Linked DNA regions of Synechococcus elongatus PCC 6301. The protein of the gene in region 1 binds, or shares a complex with, the protein of each later gene. Links are inferred from orthologs where the notes say so. Each region holds a gene or a part of one and is shown on either strand. Other genes may lie near its edges.

The links.
Region 2: the proteins of nuoH (region 1) and SYC_RS01910 are in contact, whole or in part, in a crystal structure (PDB 6Y11), measured with the Thermus thermophilus proteins. The link is inferred for Synechococcus elongatus PCC 6301 from one-to-one orthologs. Residues at the interface, in WP_096411122.1 of Thermus thermophilus: Arg36, Val44, Arg45, Met46, Gly47, Pro48, Asn49, Arg50, Val51, Leu57, Gln58, Ala61, Asp62, Ile64, Lys65, Ile67, Phe68, Lys69, Glu70, Ile72, Val74, Glu223, Ala224, Glu225, His233, Thr234, Glu235, Tyr236, Ser237, Trp241; in WP_096411117.1 of Thermus thermophilus: Arg16, Glu17, Gly18, Leu24, Leu27, Val28, Trp30, Gly31, Arg32, Asn34, Ser35, Trp37, Thr54, Asp55, Ala56, Asp59, Ala61, Arg62, Phe63, Gly64, Glu66, Val67, Phe68, Arg69, Ala70, Ser71, Arg73, Gln74, Ala75, Asp76.
Region 3: the proteins of nuoH (region 1) and ndhC are in contact, whole or in part, in a cryo-EM structure (PDB 6KHJ), measured with the Thermosynechococcus vestitus proteins. The link is inferred for Synechococcus elongatus PCC 6301 from one-to-one orthologs. Residues at the interface, in WP_126985484.1 of Thermosynechococcus vestitus: Gln8, Lys26, Trp29, Leu30, Pro33, Met34, Met37, Leu38, Leu83, Ile84, Phe85, Lys86, Glu87, Asp88, Val89, Leu90, Pro91, Ala92, Thr100, Ala104, Val107, Ile108, Phe111, Leu112, Tyr114, Ile115, Ile125, Ser126, Leu128, Phe133; in WP_126986108.1 of Thermosynechococcus vestitus: Gly6, Tyr7, Glu8, Tyr9, Phe10, Gly12, Phe13, Leu14, Ile16, Cys17, Ser18, Pro21, Ala24, Leu25, Ala27, Ser28, Leu31, Arg32, Pro33, Ser35, Arg40, Leu41, Thr42, Thr43, Tyr44, Glu45, Ile51, Gly53, Ala54, Trp55.
Region 4: the proteins of nuoH (region 1) and SYC_RS12390 are in contact, whole or in part, in a cryo-EM structure (PDB 6ZJN), measured with the Thermus thermophilus proteins. The link is inferred for Synechococcus elongatus PCC 6301 from one-to-one orthologs. Residues at the interface, in WP_096411122.1 of Thermus thermophilus: Ala224, Glu225, Gln226, Glu227, Ala295, Trp297, Phe298, Arg299; in WP_223903221.1 of Thermus thermophilus: Pro35, Ser36, Asp139, Gly141, Ala142.

The regions. Positions count from the first base shown.
Region 1 is NC_006576.1:241,393-244,380, forward strand. The notes cover bases 133-2,916. They hold nuoH (NADH-quinone oxidoreductase subunit NuoH), read right to left. Parts: upstream 2,192-2,916; coding sequence 1,073-2,191; downstream 133-1,072. Other genes in these bases: SYC_RS01085 (NADH-quinone oxidoreductase subunit J), read right to left, coding at 133-418; ndhI (NAD(P)H-quinone oxidoreductase subunit I), read right to left, coding at 422-1,030; gmd (GDP-mannose 4,6-dehydratase), read right to left, coding at 2,406-2,916. Outside these bases: more of SYC_RS01085, read right to left, coding at 1-132; more of gmd, read right to left, coding at 2,917-2,988. UniProt on the Escherichia coli protein: NDH-1 shuttles electrons from NADH, via FMN and iron-sulfur (Fe-S) centers, to quinones in the respiratory chain. The immediate electron acceptor for the enzyme in this species is believed to be ubiquinone.
Region 2 is NC_006576.1:406,654-409,750, forward strand. What follows is about bases 205-3,097. They hold SYC_RS01910 (NADH dehydrogenase subunit K), read right to left. Parts: upstream 2,059-3,097; coding sequence 1,351-2,058; downstream 205-1,350. Other genes in these bases: SYC_RS01900 (hypothetical protein), read right to left, coding at 205-673; SYC_RS01905 (NAD(P)H-quinone oxidoreductase subunit J), read right to left, coding at 840-1,358; ndhC (photosynthetic/respiratory NAD(P)H-quinone oxidoreductase subunit C), read right to left, coding at 2,049-2,411; SYC_RS01920 (rubredoxin), read left to right, coding at 2,624-3,040; SYC_RS01925 (photosynthesis system II assembly factor Ycf48), read left to right, coding at 3,073-3,097. In the rest of the region: more of SYC_RS01900, read right to left, coding at 1-204. UniProt on the Escherichia coli protein: NDH-1 shuttles electrons from NADH, via FMN and iron-sulfur (Fe-S) centers, to quinones in the respiratory chain. The immediate electron acceptor for the enzyme in this species is ubiquinone.
Region 3 is NC_006576.1:407,384-410,357, forward strand. The notes cover bases 1-2,770. They hold ndhC (photosynthetic/respiratory NAD(P)H-quinone oxidoreductase subunit C), read right to left. Parts: upstream 1,682-2,770; coding sequence 1,319-1,681; downstream 1-1,318. Other genes in these bases: SYC_RS01905 (NAD(P)H-quinone oxidoreductase subunit J), read right to left, coding at 110-628; SYC_RS01910 (NADH dehydrogenase subunit K), read right to left, coding at 621-1,328; SYC_RS01920 (rubredoxin), read left to right, coding at 1,894-2,310; SYC_RS01925 (photosynthesis system II assembly factor Ycf48), read left to right, coding at 2,343-2,770. In the rest of the region: more of SYC_RS01925, read left to right, coding at 2,771-2,974. UniProt on the Escherichia coli protein: NDH-1 shuttles electrons from NADH, via FMN and iron-sulfur (Fe-S) centers, to quinones in the respiratory chain. The immediate electron acceptor for the enzyme in this species is believed to be ubiquinone.
Region 4 is NC_006576.1:2,500,725-2,503,816, forward strand. The notes cover bases 143-3,030. They hold SYC_RS12390 (NAD(P)H-quinone oxidoreductase subunit H), read right to left. Parts: upstream 2,235-3,030; coding sequence 1,050-2,234; downstream 143-1,049. Other genes in these bases: SYC_RS12380 (HPP family protein), read left to right, coding at 143-478; SYC_RS12385 (acyl-CoA thioesterase), read right to left, coding at 493-903; SYC_RS12395 (type I glyceraldehyde-3-phosphate dehydrogenase), read right to left, coding at 2,493-3,030. Outside these bases: more of SYC_RS12380, read left to right, coding at 1-142; more of SYC_RS12395, read right to left, coding at 3,031-3,092.

The DNA.
Region 1 (2,988 bases):
GTTCACCGATCAGGTAAATCGCTTCATCGCCACTGGCACCAGGGGTTGGCGTCACCGCCCAAGGGGTCGAAATTACAGTCAGGCTCAGGAGGGCAAAGAGACCGCCACAAACCAGAACCGTCAGCCCTTTGCGCAGCCAATTAAACTTGAGTGGTCGGAAGTCTTCCCGTTTGTTGACCAACATGATCGCAAACAGGATTAAGACGTTGACAGCGCCAACATAAATCAGCACTTGGGCAAAGGCCACAAAGCTGGCATTCAGCAGCAGGTAGAGACCAGCGATGCTGATGAATGCGCCTCCCAGCAAAAAGGCCGAGTAGACAATGTTGCTGCTGAGTACAACACCTAGGGCTGCCAAAACCACCCCAGCCGTCAGGATGATGAATGTAACTAGTTGAACGCCTTCGGCAAGAGTCACGGTCTAGTTCTCCTCGTTAGCGGCAGCAGCCTGCTTGTACTGATCGACGAGTTCTTCGGGACGCTGGCCCGCCCGGGGGCGATCGCTCGGCACCACGTGGGGGTCATACTCGCCTTTGGGCAAGTAAGCGAACTCTCGGAAGGGCGTCACCATTGGATCATCGGTCACTTTGTAGGGCAGACGACCGAGGGCAACATTGTCGTAGTTCAGCTCGTGGCGATCGTAGGTTGCCAGCTCATATTCTTCCGTCATCGACAGGCAGTTGGTCGGGCAGTACTCGACGCAGTTGCCGCAGAAAATACAAGCCCCAAAGTCGATGCTGTAGTTCTTGAGGTCTTTCTTCTTGGTCTCTTTGTTGTAGACCCAGTCCACTACCGGCAGGTTGATCGGGCAGACTCGAACGCAGACTTCGCAGGCGATGCACTTGTCGAATTCGTAGTGAATGCGGCCGCGGTAGCGCTCCGACGGAATCAGCTTTTCGTAGGGATACTGCACCGTGACTGGACGCCGCTGCATGTGGTCAAAGGTAACCCCCAAACCTTGGCCGATCGCTTTAGCAGCTTGGAGACTTTCCTTGGCGTAGTCTCCGACTTGCTTCAGAAATTTCAGCATGATCGTGTTCCTTCAGAACTCTCAAGAAAAGACCGAGACGGACTAGCCCCCAAAGGCCACGGGGAAGGTCAGTTTCAGCGCCGCCGTCACCAGCAAGTTGACCAATGAGATCGGCAATAGGAACTTCCAGCCCAAGTCCAGCAGTTGGTCAATCCGCACCCGGGGCACCGTCCAGCGCAGCAGAATCGCCGTGAACACCAGCAGATAAGCCTTGAGGACCGTCATCGTGATCCCCAGCGCTGCCGTTGTGATCTGCAGAATCGGGTTGGCAGGGTCAACACCGATCCAGTCAGCAACGCGATCGAGGGGAATCGGGAACTCCCAGCCACCCAAGTAGAGGATGGAAACGAGCAGGGCAGAGAGAATCAGGTTGACGTAGGAACCAACATAGAAGAGAGCGAACTTCATGCCGGCATATTCGGTTTGATAGCCCGCGACCAACTCTTCTTCTGCTTCCGGCAAGTCAAAGGGCAACCGCTCACATTCGGCCAGCGCTGCAATCCAGAAGATGATGAACCCCACCGGCTGTCGCCAGATGTTCCACCCCAAAATGCCGTAGCCCGACTGCTGGTCAACGATGTCGATCGTGCTCAGCGAGTTGGACATCATCACCACTGCCAGCACCGCCAGTGCTAGGGGAATCTCGTAGCTAATTGACTGCGCCGCAGCCCGCAAGCCACCGAGGAGCGAATACTTGTTGTTCGAGGCGTAGCCCGACATCAACAGGCCAATCGGCTGGATGCTGGAGAGGGCAATCCAAAGGAAAACGCCAGCACCAACATTGGTAATAATCAGTTCTTGCCCAAAGGGAACGATCAGATAGGACAAGAAGACAGGGATGACGACCAGCGCTGGGCCGATCGTGAACAAGAAGGCATCCGCCTTAGCGGGGATGATGTCTTCTTTCAGAATTAATTTCAGACCGTCGGCAGCTGATTGCAGAACCCCCAGCGGGCCTGCATACTCAGGGCCAATCCGTTGCTGCACCGCCGCTGAAATTTTACGCTCCAGCCACACGGTCACGAGGACCCCTACCGTTGCCGCGATGATCATCAGCAGCATCGGCAAGGGCATCCAGAGAACCTTCGAGAGGCCTGGCGAGAGCCCTAAAGACTCAAGCGATTGAATGAATGTGCCTTGGAGGTCGATCCCTCTGTCCATGGCTACTCCACTGCTGCCGATCATGGGTCACGAGTTGCTGTCAATCGCCGCTTTTGCAGGGAAAAACAGGCTTTTATGACTGTTGCTCAGTATATCGGTAGGCCGATCGCCCTCCCTGCAAAACTGAGCACTTTTGCTTAATTCCAAGATTGGAAGTTGCTATCCAGAAGATTCAAAAAACTGTTCATTCAAGCTGGGACGGTGCGATCAGACCTCACTCGAAGTAGTCGAAGGCCTTGTACCCCGCTTGTTTGATCAGAGCATCGCGCTCCGCCAGATGCAAATCTTCGCGCATCATCTCGCTCACCAACTGTTCAAAACTGATGCGCGGCTCCCAGCCCAGCTGCCGCTTCGCCTTCGAGGGATCGCCCAGCAATGTTTCTACTTCAGTCGGACGGAAGTAACGGGGATCAATCGCCACGATCGCTTGTCCCGTGGCTGGGTTGATGCCCTTTTCCTCCACACCACTGCCCGACCACGCAATTGTCAGACCCACTTCCGCCGCCGCAATTTCCACAAACTGACGCACGGAGAACTGTACGCCGGTGGCAATTACGTAGTCATCCGGTTGCTCCTGTTGCAGCATCAGCCACTGCATCTCGACATAGTCGCGGGCGTGACCCCAGTCCCGTTTGGCATCCAAGTTGCCGAGGTAGAGGCAGTCCTGCAGCCCCAGCTTGATCCGAGCAAGAGCACGGGTAATTTTGCGGGTGACAAAGGTTTCACCCCTCAGCGGTGACTCATGGTTGAAGAGAATGCCATTGCAGGCATAGATGCCGTAAGCTTCGCGGTAATTA
Region 2 (3,097 bases), 170 kb from region 1 along the record:
TTGCAGCAGCCATCAAAGCGCGATCGCTCCGGCGGTCTAGAAGGCCCAAGGCTAGCTCCCGCACACTGTCTTCCGTTTCTTGGCGCAGTAGCAGCAGCAGGGCATCCTGCAAGAGTCGTTGTTCTCCAGGTTCCAATAACTGCTGGTTTTGCAGGCGTTGCAGCGATCGCACGGCCAAAAGGCGTTGCAGAGGATCCGCTGCGGTCAAAGTCGCCAGCGCTTGATCAAAAATCCCTTCGCGATCGCGCTGCTGTTGCTGACTGACAAAGCTGACTAGGAGGGCTGCTAAAGCAAGCAACCCCATGGTTTCCGCAAAGTTGCTAAAGGCCAGCCAAGGTCGTCCTTCCTCGGTCCAGATACTGCTGCTGGTGTAGAGGGCCAAGCTGACGAGGCCGCCGCCACCGGCTGCTAAAAGCCAACGGCGATCGCGACCGCGCAACCAACGCTGCACTTGCTGCTGACGGCGCGACCAATCCAAGCGCTGCAGACGATAGAGCCATAGGGTCGCCCCAGCACCGAGGGTTAACGATAACGACAGTTGCCAGTCCCAGAGGAAGAGCAACAGTAGGCCACCACCGTAGAGTGCTGTTTTCGGAACCGGAAACCGGCGATCGCCCCACGATAAAGGCAGCCGACGAACAGAATGCGGAAGAGGTCGGGAGCGAACAGGCACAGCAGTCACCAAGCATCGCCAGCGCTTCAGGCCCTATTCTACCGATGCCCCTACCGCCCGCCGCAAGTTTCCAAAAGTTGTGCCCGCCCCCACCACCAAAGTGCGATCGCTTAGGTCGCAGTCAGAGGCTGTAGGAACGGGCAATCGACGAGTTCAGGAACGCGATTTAGTAGGCGTCTTGCAGCTCGTAAAAATCGGGTGAGATATAGTCCTTGCGCAGCGGCCAACCCACCCAATCTTCCGGCATCAGAATCCGCTTGAGGTTGGGGTGTCCCTCAAATTGGATGCCGTACATATCGAAGGTTTCACGCTCTTGCCAATCGGCACCTTTCCAAATCCAGAAGACCGGCGGTACTTTCGGATCGTGACGCGGCAAGAAGACCTTGACCCGCACTTCCTGCGGTTGGCTGGCGTCATCGCTGACTTTGGTCAGGTGATAGAAGCTCACCAGATCCTGCCCTGGCCCTAAATCGTAGCCGCCTTGGCACTGCAGGTAGTTAAACCCGTAGGCAAACAGGGCAGCAGCGATCGGCAGCAACACTTCGCGGTCGACTTGAACGATCTCAACCCCGAGGTGGTCGCGCTCTAGGGCAGTATTTTCGAAGCCGTTCTCACTCAACCAGCGAGAGACCGGCCCGGCTTCAACCACGGCCGTTTCGGGCGTTGGCGTCAACTCTTCAGGCACGATCGCGACCCTCCTTCTCAGTCACCGGCAGTTGCGGAGCGACGGCAGCACCGGCAGCAGCGGGCAAGGGACCGGCTTGACGAGCCGCAGAACGCAGATATTCACCCGTCAGCAGCGGAGCCGTGGGCTTCATCTGGTGGGTCGTGCTGTAGTAACGGTTGGTTTGCAGCAGTTTGCCCCGCTCTTGAATCGAGTCGTTCGCAACCTTTTTACGCAGCTTTACGATCGCATCAATGATCGCTTCGGGACGGGGCGGGCAACCGGGAATGTAGACATCCACAGGCAGCAGTTTATCGACACCGCGCACCGTGGTGGTGGAGTCAGCGCTGAACATCCCACCGGTGATCGTGCAGGCGCCCATGGCGATCACATATTTGGGCTCAGGCATTTGCTCATAGAGCCGCACTAGAGCTGGGGCCATTTTCATGGTCACCGTACCGGCTGTGATCAACAAATCTGCCTGCCGAGGGCTACAACGAGGCACCAAGCCAAAGCGGTCAAAGTCGAAACGGGAGCCAATCAACGCTGCAAATTCAATAAAGCAGCAGGCCGTGCCGTACATTAGCGGCCAGAGGCTGGACAACCGTGCCCAGTTATAAAGGTCATCTAAGGTGGTCAGAATGACGTTCTCTGATAGACCTTGGGTGATTTCGGGAGGGGCTGCCGGATTGCGAATCTCGGCGGGGTTCGTCAGGACCATTCCAATGCTCCTTTGCGCCATGCATAGGCTAGACCAACAACGAGGATCGTGATGAAGATCAACGCCTCGACAAAAGCCAGTAACCCCAGCCGATTAAAGGCGACGGCCCAGGGATAGAGGAAGACGGTTTCTACATCAAAGATCACGAATACGAGCGCAAACATGTAGTAGCGCACGTTGAATTGGATCCAAGCTCCCCCGATCGGTTCCATCCCCGATTCGTAGGTCGTCCGCCGCTCCGGTCCTCGACGACCAGGTCGCAGCAAGCGCGAGGCGGTCAGCGAAAGGATGGGGACCAGTGAGCTGATGAGCAGAAAGCCAAGTAGATATTCGTAGCCATTGAGGACAAACACGCCAAACTCCAGGCTGCAGTCGCTATTCCATTTTGCCATCGCCGCATGAACGGCTCGGCAGAAATGCCTAATCTACTGTAGCGATCGCTGTCCCTTGACTCGCAGTCAGAAGGATTGCGATCGCTTATGTTCTACCTCGGTTTCAGCGAAGGGGCTTCCGGCGATTGGCTTATGATCGCCTTTAGTTCTGCGCGATCGCTTGCCAAGATCCTATGGATACACCTGAAGCTTCTACCCCGCTGGCCAACACCGAGCCTGAGCCGGTAGAAGAGGGCACCCCCGAGGCAGCTGCCGAAACGTCGGAGACGAAGCCACTCGTGTTCCTCGATCGTCACGAGTGTCGATCCTGTGGCTACATCTACGAACCCAATGAGGGAGACCCACGCCGCCAAATCGCCGCAGGGACTGTGTTTGAAGAAGTGCCCTCTAACTGGCGCTGCCCAATTTGCGGCAGTCCTCGGAGTCAGTTTCGCAACATTGGTCCCAAGGGAATCCCCTCTGGTTTCAGCGAGAACTTGGGCTACGGCCTCGGCGTGAATACCCTGACCCCAGGCCAAAAAAACCTGCTGATCTTCGGCGCGCTTGGCCTTGCTGTCCTCTTCTTCCTCAGCCTGTACGGCCTGAACTAAACCATCAATTCATCTCTTCGAGTCTTCGCACCATGTCATCGCTCCTGTCTCGATCGC
Region 3 (2,974 bases), 170 kb from region 1 along the record:
CCGCCGCAAGTTTCCAAAAGTTGTGCCCGCCCCCACCACCAAAGTGCGATCGCTTAGGTCGCAGTCAGAGGCTGTAGGAACGGGCAATCGACGAGTTCAGGAACGCGATTTAGTAGGCGTCTTGCAGCTCGTAAAAATCGGGTGAGATATAGTCCTTGCGCAGCGGCCAACCCACCCAATCTTCCGGCATCAGAATCCGCTTGAGGTTGGGGTGTCCCTCAAATTGGATGCCGTACATATCGAAGGTTTCACGCTCTTGCCAATCGGCACCTTTCCAAATCCAGAAGACCGGCGGTACTTTCGGATCGTGACGCGGCAAGAAGACCTTGACCCGCACTTCCTGCGGTTGGCTGGCGTCATCGCTGACTTTGGTCAGGTGATAGAAGCTCACCAGATCCTGCCCTGGCCCTAAATCGTAGCCGCCTTGGCACTGCAGGTAGTTAAACCCGTAGGCAAACAGGGCAGCAGCGATCGGCAGCAACACTTCGCGGTCGACTTGAACGATCTCAACCCCGAGGTGGTCGCGCTCTAGGGCAGTATTTTCGAAGCCGTTCTCACTCAACCAGCGAGAGACCGGCCCGGCTTCAACCACGGCCGTTTCGGGCGTTGGCGTCAACTCTTCAGGCACGATCGCGACCCTCCTTCTCAGTCACCGGCAGTTGCGGAGCGACGGCAGCACCGGCAGCAGCGGGCAAGGGACCGGCTTGACGAGCCGCAGAACGCAGATATTCACCCGTCAGCAGCGGAGCCGTGGGCTTCATCTGGTGGGTCGTGCTGTAGTAACGGTTGGTTTGCAGCAGTTTGCCCCGCTCTTGAATCGAGTCGTTCGCAACCTTTTTACGCAGCTTTACGATCGCATCAATGATCGCTTCGGGACGGGGCGGGCAACCGGGAATGTAGACATCCACAGGCAGCAGTTTATCGACACCGCGCACCGTGGTGGTGGAGTCAGCGCTGAACATCCCACCGGTGATCGTGCAGGCGCCCATGGCGATCACATATTTGGGCTCAGGCATTTGCTCATAGAGCCGCACTAGAGCTGGGGCCATTTTCATGGTCACCGTACCGGCTGTGATCAACAAATCTGCCTGCCGAGGGCTACAACGAGGCACCAAGCCAAAGCGGTCAAAGTCGAAACGGGAGCCAATCAACGCTGCAAATTCAATAAAGCAGCAGGCCGTGCCGTACATTAGCGGCCAGAGGCTGGACAACCGTGCCCAGTTATAAAGGTCATCTAAGGTGGTCAGAATGACGTTCTCTGATAGACCTTGGGTGATTTCGGGAGGGGCTGCCGGATTGCGAATCTCGGCGGGGTTCGTCAGGACCATTCCAATGCTCCTTTGCGCCATGCATAGGCTAGACCAACAACGAGGATCGTGATGAAGATCAACGCCTCGACAAAAGCCAGTAACCCCAGCCGATTAAAGGCGACGGCCCAGGGATAGAGGAAGACGGTTTCTACATCAAAGATCACGAATACGAGCGCAAACATGTAGTAGCGCACGTTGAATTGGATCCAAGCTCCCCCGATCGGTTCCATCCCCGATTCGTAGGTCGTCCGCCGCTCCGGTCCTCGACGACCAGGTCGCAGCAAGCGCGAGGCGGTCAGCGAAAGGATGGGGACCAGTGAGCTGATGAGCAGAAAGCCAAGTAGATATTCGTAGCCATTGAGGACAAACACGCCAAACTCCAGGCTGCAGTCGCTATTCCATTTTGCCATCGCCGCATGAACGGCTCGGCAGAAATGCCTAATCTACTGTAGCGATCGCTGTCCCTTGACTCGCAGTCAGAAGGATTGCGATCGCTTATGTTCTACCTCGGTTTCAGCGAAGGGGCTTCCGGCGATTGGCTTATGATCGCCTTTAGTTCTGCGCGATCGCTTGCCAAGATCCTATGGATACACCTGAAGCTTCTACCCCGCTGGCCAACACCGAGCCTGAGCCGGTAGAAGAGGGCACCCCCGAGGCAGCTGCCGAAACGTCGGAGACGAAGCCACTCGTGTTCCTCGATCGTCACGAGTGTCGATCCTGTGGCTACATCTACGAACCCAATGAGGGAGACCCACGCCGCCAAATCGCCGCAGGGACTGTGTTTGAAGAAGTGCCCTCTAACTGGCGCTGCCCAATTTGCGGCAGTCCTCGGAGTCAGTTTCGCAACATTGGTCCCAAGGGAATCCCCTCTGGTTTCAGCGAGAACTTGGGCTACGGCCTCGGCGTGAATACCCTGACCCCAGGCCAAAAAAACCTGCTGATCTTCGGCGCGCTTGGCCTTGCTGTCCTCTTCTTCCTCAGCCTGTACGGCCTGAACTAAACCATCAATTCATCTCTTCGAGTCTTCGCACCATGTCATCGCTCCTGTCTCGATCGCGTGTCGGCTGGCCGCTTGGTTTCTTGCTGCTGCCCTTGTTGTTTTGGCTACCGGCGCCCGCTTGGGCGGCCACTGAGGTGGCTCCATCAACCAGTCCTTGGCAAGTGATTGATCTTGGCACCGAGAAAACCATCCTGGATATCGCCTTTACCAGCAACAAACAGCACGGCTGGCTGGTGGGCACCGATCTCGCCCTCTACGAGACTCTGGATGGTGAACAAAGCTGGAGCGAACGGGCCCTCGACTTGGACGAGACCTATCGGCTCAACTCGATCAGCTTCAAGGGCGATGAAGGCTGGGTCGTCGGTCAGCCCTCCCTGATGCTGCACACGACCGATGGCGGCAAAAACTGGTTGCGGATTCCCCTCAGCGAAAAACTGCCGGGTTCGCCCCTGCTGGTTACCGCTCTCGGCAAAGGCGAAGCAGAAATGGCAACGGATGTGGCAGCCATCTATCGCAGCCGCGATGGCGGTAAGAGCTGGCAAGCCCAAGTACCCGATGCTGCTGGCGTGGCCCGCTCGGTCAGCCGCAGTCGTGATGGTCGCTATCTGGCAGTCTCGGCGCGGGGTAATTTCTACTCGACTTGGAAACCCGGGGATACTACCTG
Region 4 (3,092 bases), 2.3 Mb from region 1 along the record:
TCAGCCCCGCTACTCTCGGCAACAAGTGCTGGCATCTTGGCTCGGAGCCCTCGTCGGTATTGGTCTTTTGGGCTGGTTGACCCAAGCGAGTGGCTACCCTTTGGTAGCAGCTCCCATGGGTGCGACCTCGGTGTTGCTGTTCGGCTTACCCAATAGTCCTTTGGCGCAGCCGCGCAATGTCATTTTGGGCAATGGGCTCGGTGCTCTAATTGCTGTTCTGTGTGTGTTGCTCTTGGGTGCTAACCCTTGGAGCATGGGCTTTGCTGTCGGTGTCACGATCGCTCTCACCCAATTGTTGCGCTGTGTCCATCCTCCGGCGGGTGCAGTTGCTCTCCTCGGAGTGATTGTCAAAGCGAAGTGGGCTTACATCCTGCTGCCTGTTTTGAGCGGATCGATTCTCCTGTGCGTGATTACGGCGCTCTATAGTCGCTGGGCACCCGATCGCCATCATCGCCGCTATCCTGTGCACTGGCTCTAGCTAATCGACGTTCTTTAATCGGCAGTGATCTGCAACCAGTCCTGAAGTCGTTCGGGCAAGGGCGATCGCTGTCTTGTTTGGCTTTCTAGGCAAAGGTGAATGGTTTGGGCTGTGGCCACTGGCTGATGGTTGTGGCTGAGACGATAATCAACCCGAAAGCGATCGCGACCCAAAGCGGTAGCCTGTAACTCAATCTCTAGGCGATCGCCACAGTAGGTCGGACGTTGGTAGTCGATTTCGGCGTGCACAATTGGGAGGATGACCGATCCGCGATCGCTAAAGAAGCTACGAAGCTCAATCCCTAGTGCTGCGATCGCGGCTTCGTAGGCTTCGTGGCAAATCGACAGCAGTTGGGCAAAGTAGACCACGCCTGCAGCATCCGTATCTCCAAAGCGAATCACGCGTTGAAACTGATAGTCTGCCACGGCTCTAGCCTCTGCCAGTTAGTGATAGCAGCCATTGTTTTAGTCGCGACAGGCTCAAGGGAAGAAACAAGAGGCTTAAGCCCCTTGTCCTAACCCGCTCTGTCGCTACCCTTGTCAGACAGCGAAGAATCGCAGCCAAGCCGTTGTTAGCGATCGACGGAACCCATAATCACGTCGATACTGCCGAGAATCGCCATAATGTCAGCGACTTTCACGCCTTGCAGCAACTGCGGCAAGATCTGCAGATTGTTGAAGTCAGGGGCGCGGATTTTGAAGCGCCACGGGCAGATGTCATCCGCCCCTTGGATAAAGACGCCCAGTTCCCCTTTGCCACTTTCCAGACGCACATAGTGCTCGCCTGCTGGAATCTTGAAGGTCGGCGCGACTTTTTTGCTGACGTACTGGTAGTCAGGGCCGTACCATTCCGACTTCTTGCCCTCGGCCATTCGCCGCGCTTCGAGATTCTCGTAGGGGCCGCCGGGAATTCCAGCGCAAGCCTGACGGATGATCTTCAGCGACTCGCGCATCTCTTGAACGCGCACCCGGTAGCGGGCAAAGCAATCACCCTCCTCCGCGGTGATCACGTCCCAATCAAAGTCGTCGTAGCACTCGTAATGATCGACACGGCGTAGATCCCACTTGACGCCGGAGCCGCGCAGCATTGGGCCGGACAGACTCCAGTTCAGCGCTTCTTCCCGGCTAATCACGCCAATACCTTCAACCCGCCGACGGAAGATTGGGTTATCGGTAATCAGCCGTTCGTACTCATCCACCTTGGCTTGGAAGTAATCGCAGAAATCGATGCACTTTTCGAGCCAACCGTAGGGTAGGTCAGCAGCAACCCCACCAATGCGGAAGTAGTTGTTGTTGATTAAGCGCTGACCTGTGGCAGCTTCCCAGAGATCGTAGATTAGTTCCCGCTCGCGGAAGATATAGAAGAACGGCGTTTGAGCGCCGACGTCCGCCAAGAAGGGGCCTAACCAGAGCAAGTGGTTGGCAATCCGGTTTAGCTCCAGCATGATCACCCGGATGTAGCTCGCCCGCTTAGGAACGGGAATATTGGCGAGCTTTTCGGGGGCATTGACCGTGATGGCTTCGTTGAACATGCCCGCCGCATAGTCCCAGCGGCTGACGTAGGGCACGAACATCACATTGGAGCGGTTCTCAGCAATTTTCTCCATGCCGCGATGGAGATAGCCAATGACTGGCTCACAGTCGATGACGTTTTCGCCATCCAGCGTGACAATCAAGCGTAAAACCCCGTGCATTGACGGGTGATGCGGGCCCATGTTGAGCACCATTGGCTCGGTGCGGGTCTCCAGCAAAGCCATGCGGCGATCGCTCCTAATCGTCACTTCTCTGAATTATAGGTGGCGAGCTGATTGGCTCTGCTTTCAGCCAACTGAAATTCAGCCCTAATAGCATTTGGATTCCTGAACCTAGGGATTGAAAATCCGTCATTTCACCCTAATCGGGGCCTGATGGATTGATCGAATCTTGGCTCCTGGGGTGTTCTCTCTTGGCCACAAAAAAGCCTCCCGTTATGGGAGGCTATCTTGACTAGAAATTAAGAGGGTTTGAACAAAGTCCTAAGCGGCCCATTTGCGAGCGGCCAGTTCAGCCAAGTCGACAACTCGTTGGCTGTAGCCCCACTCGTTGTCGTACCAAGCAATTACTTTGACGAGATCGCCATCCATTACCAAGGTCAGGCTGGAGTCAACGATCGAAGACTCGTCAGTACCCCGGAAGTCGGAAGAGACCAAGGGCAGATCCGAGTACTTGATGATGCCCTTCATCGTCGTTTGAGAAGCTTTTTGCAGGACTTCATTGACCTGCTCAGTGATCGTCGGTTTCTCGACTTGAACCACCAAGTCAACGACAGACACGTTTGGCGTAGGAACGCGCAGCGCAATCCCGTTTAGTTTGCCTTTCAGCTCGGGGATCACCAAAGCAACGGCTTTAGCAGCGCCGGTCGTGGTGGGAACGATGTTAACGGCTGCAGCCCGAGCCCGACGTAGATCACGGTGGCTGGCGTCCAAGATGCGCTGGTCCAGCGTGTAGCTGTGGGTGGTGGTCATCGTGCCTTTGATGATGCCAAAGTTGTCATGCAGAACTTTGGCGACCGGTGCTAAGCAGTTGGTGGTGCAGCTTGCATTGCTGATGACTGCGAAGTCTTCGTGGCGGTATTC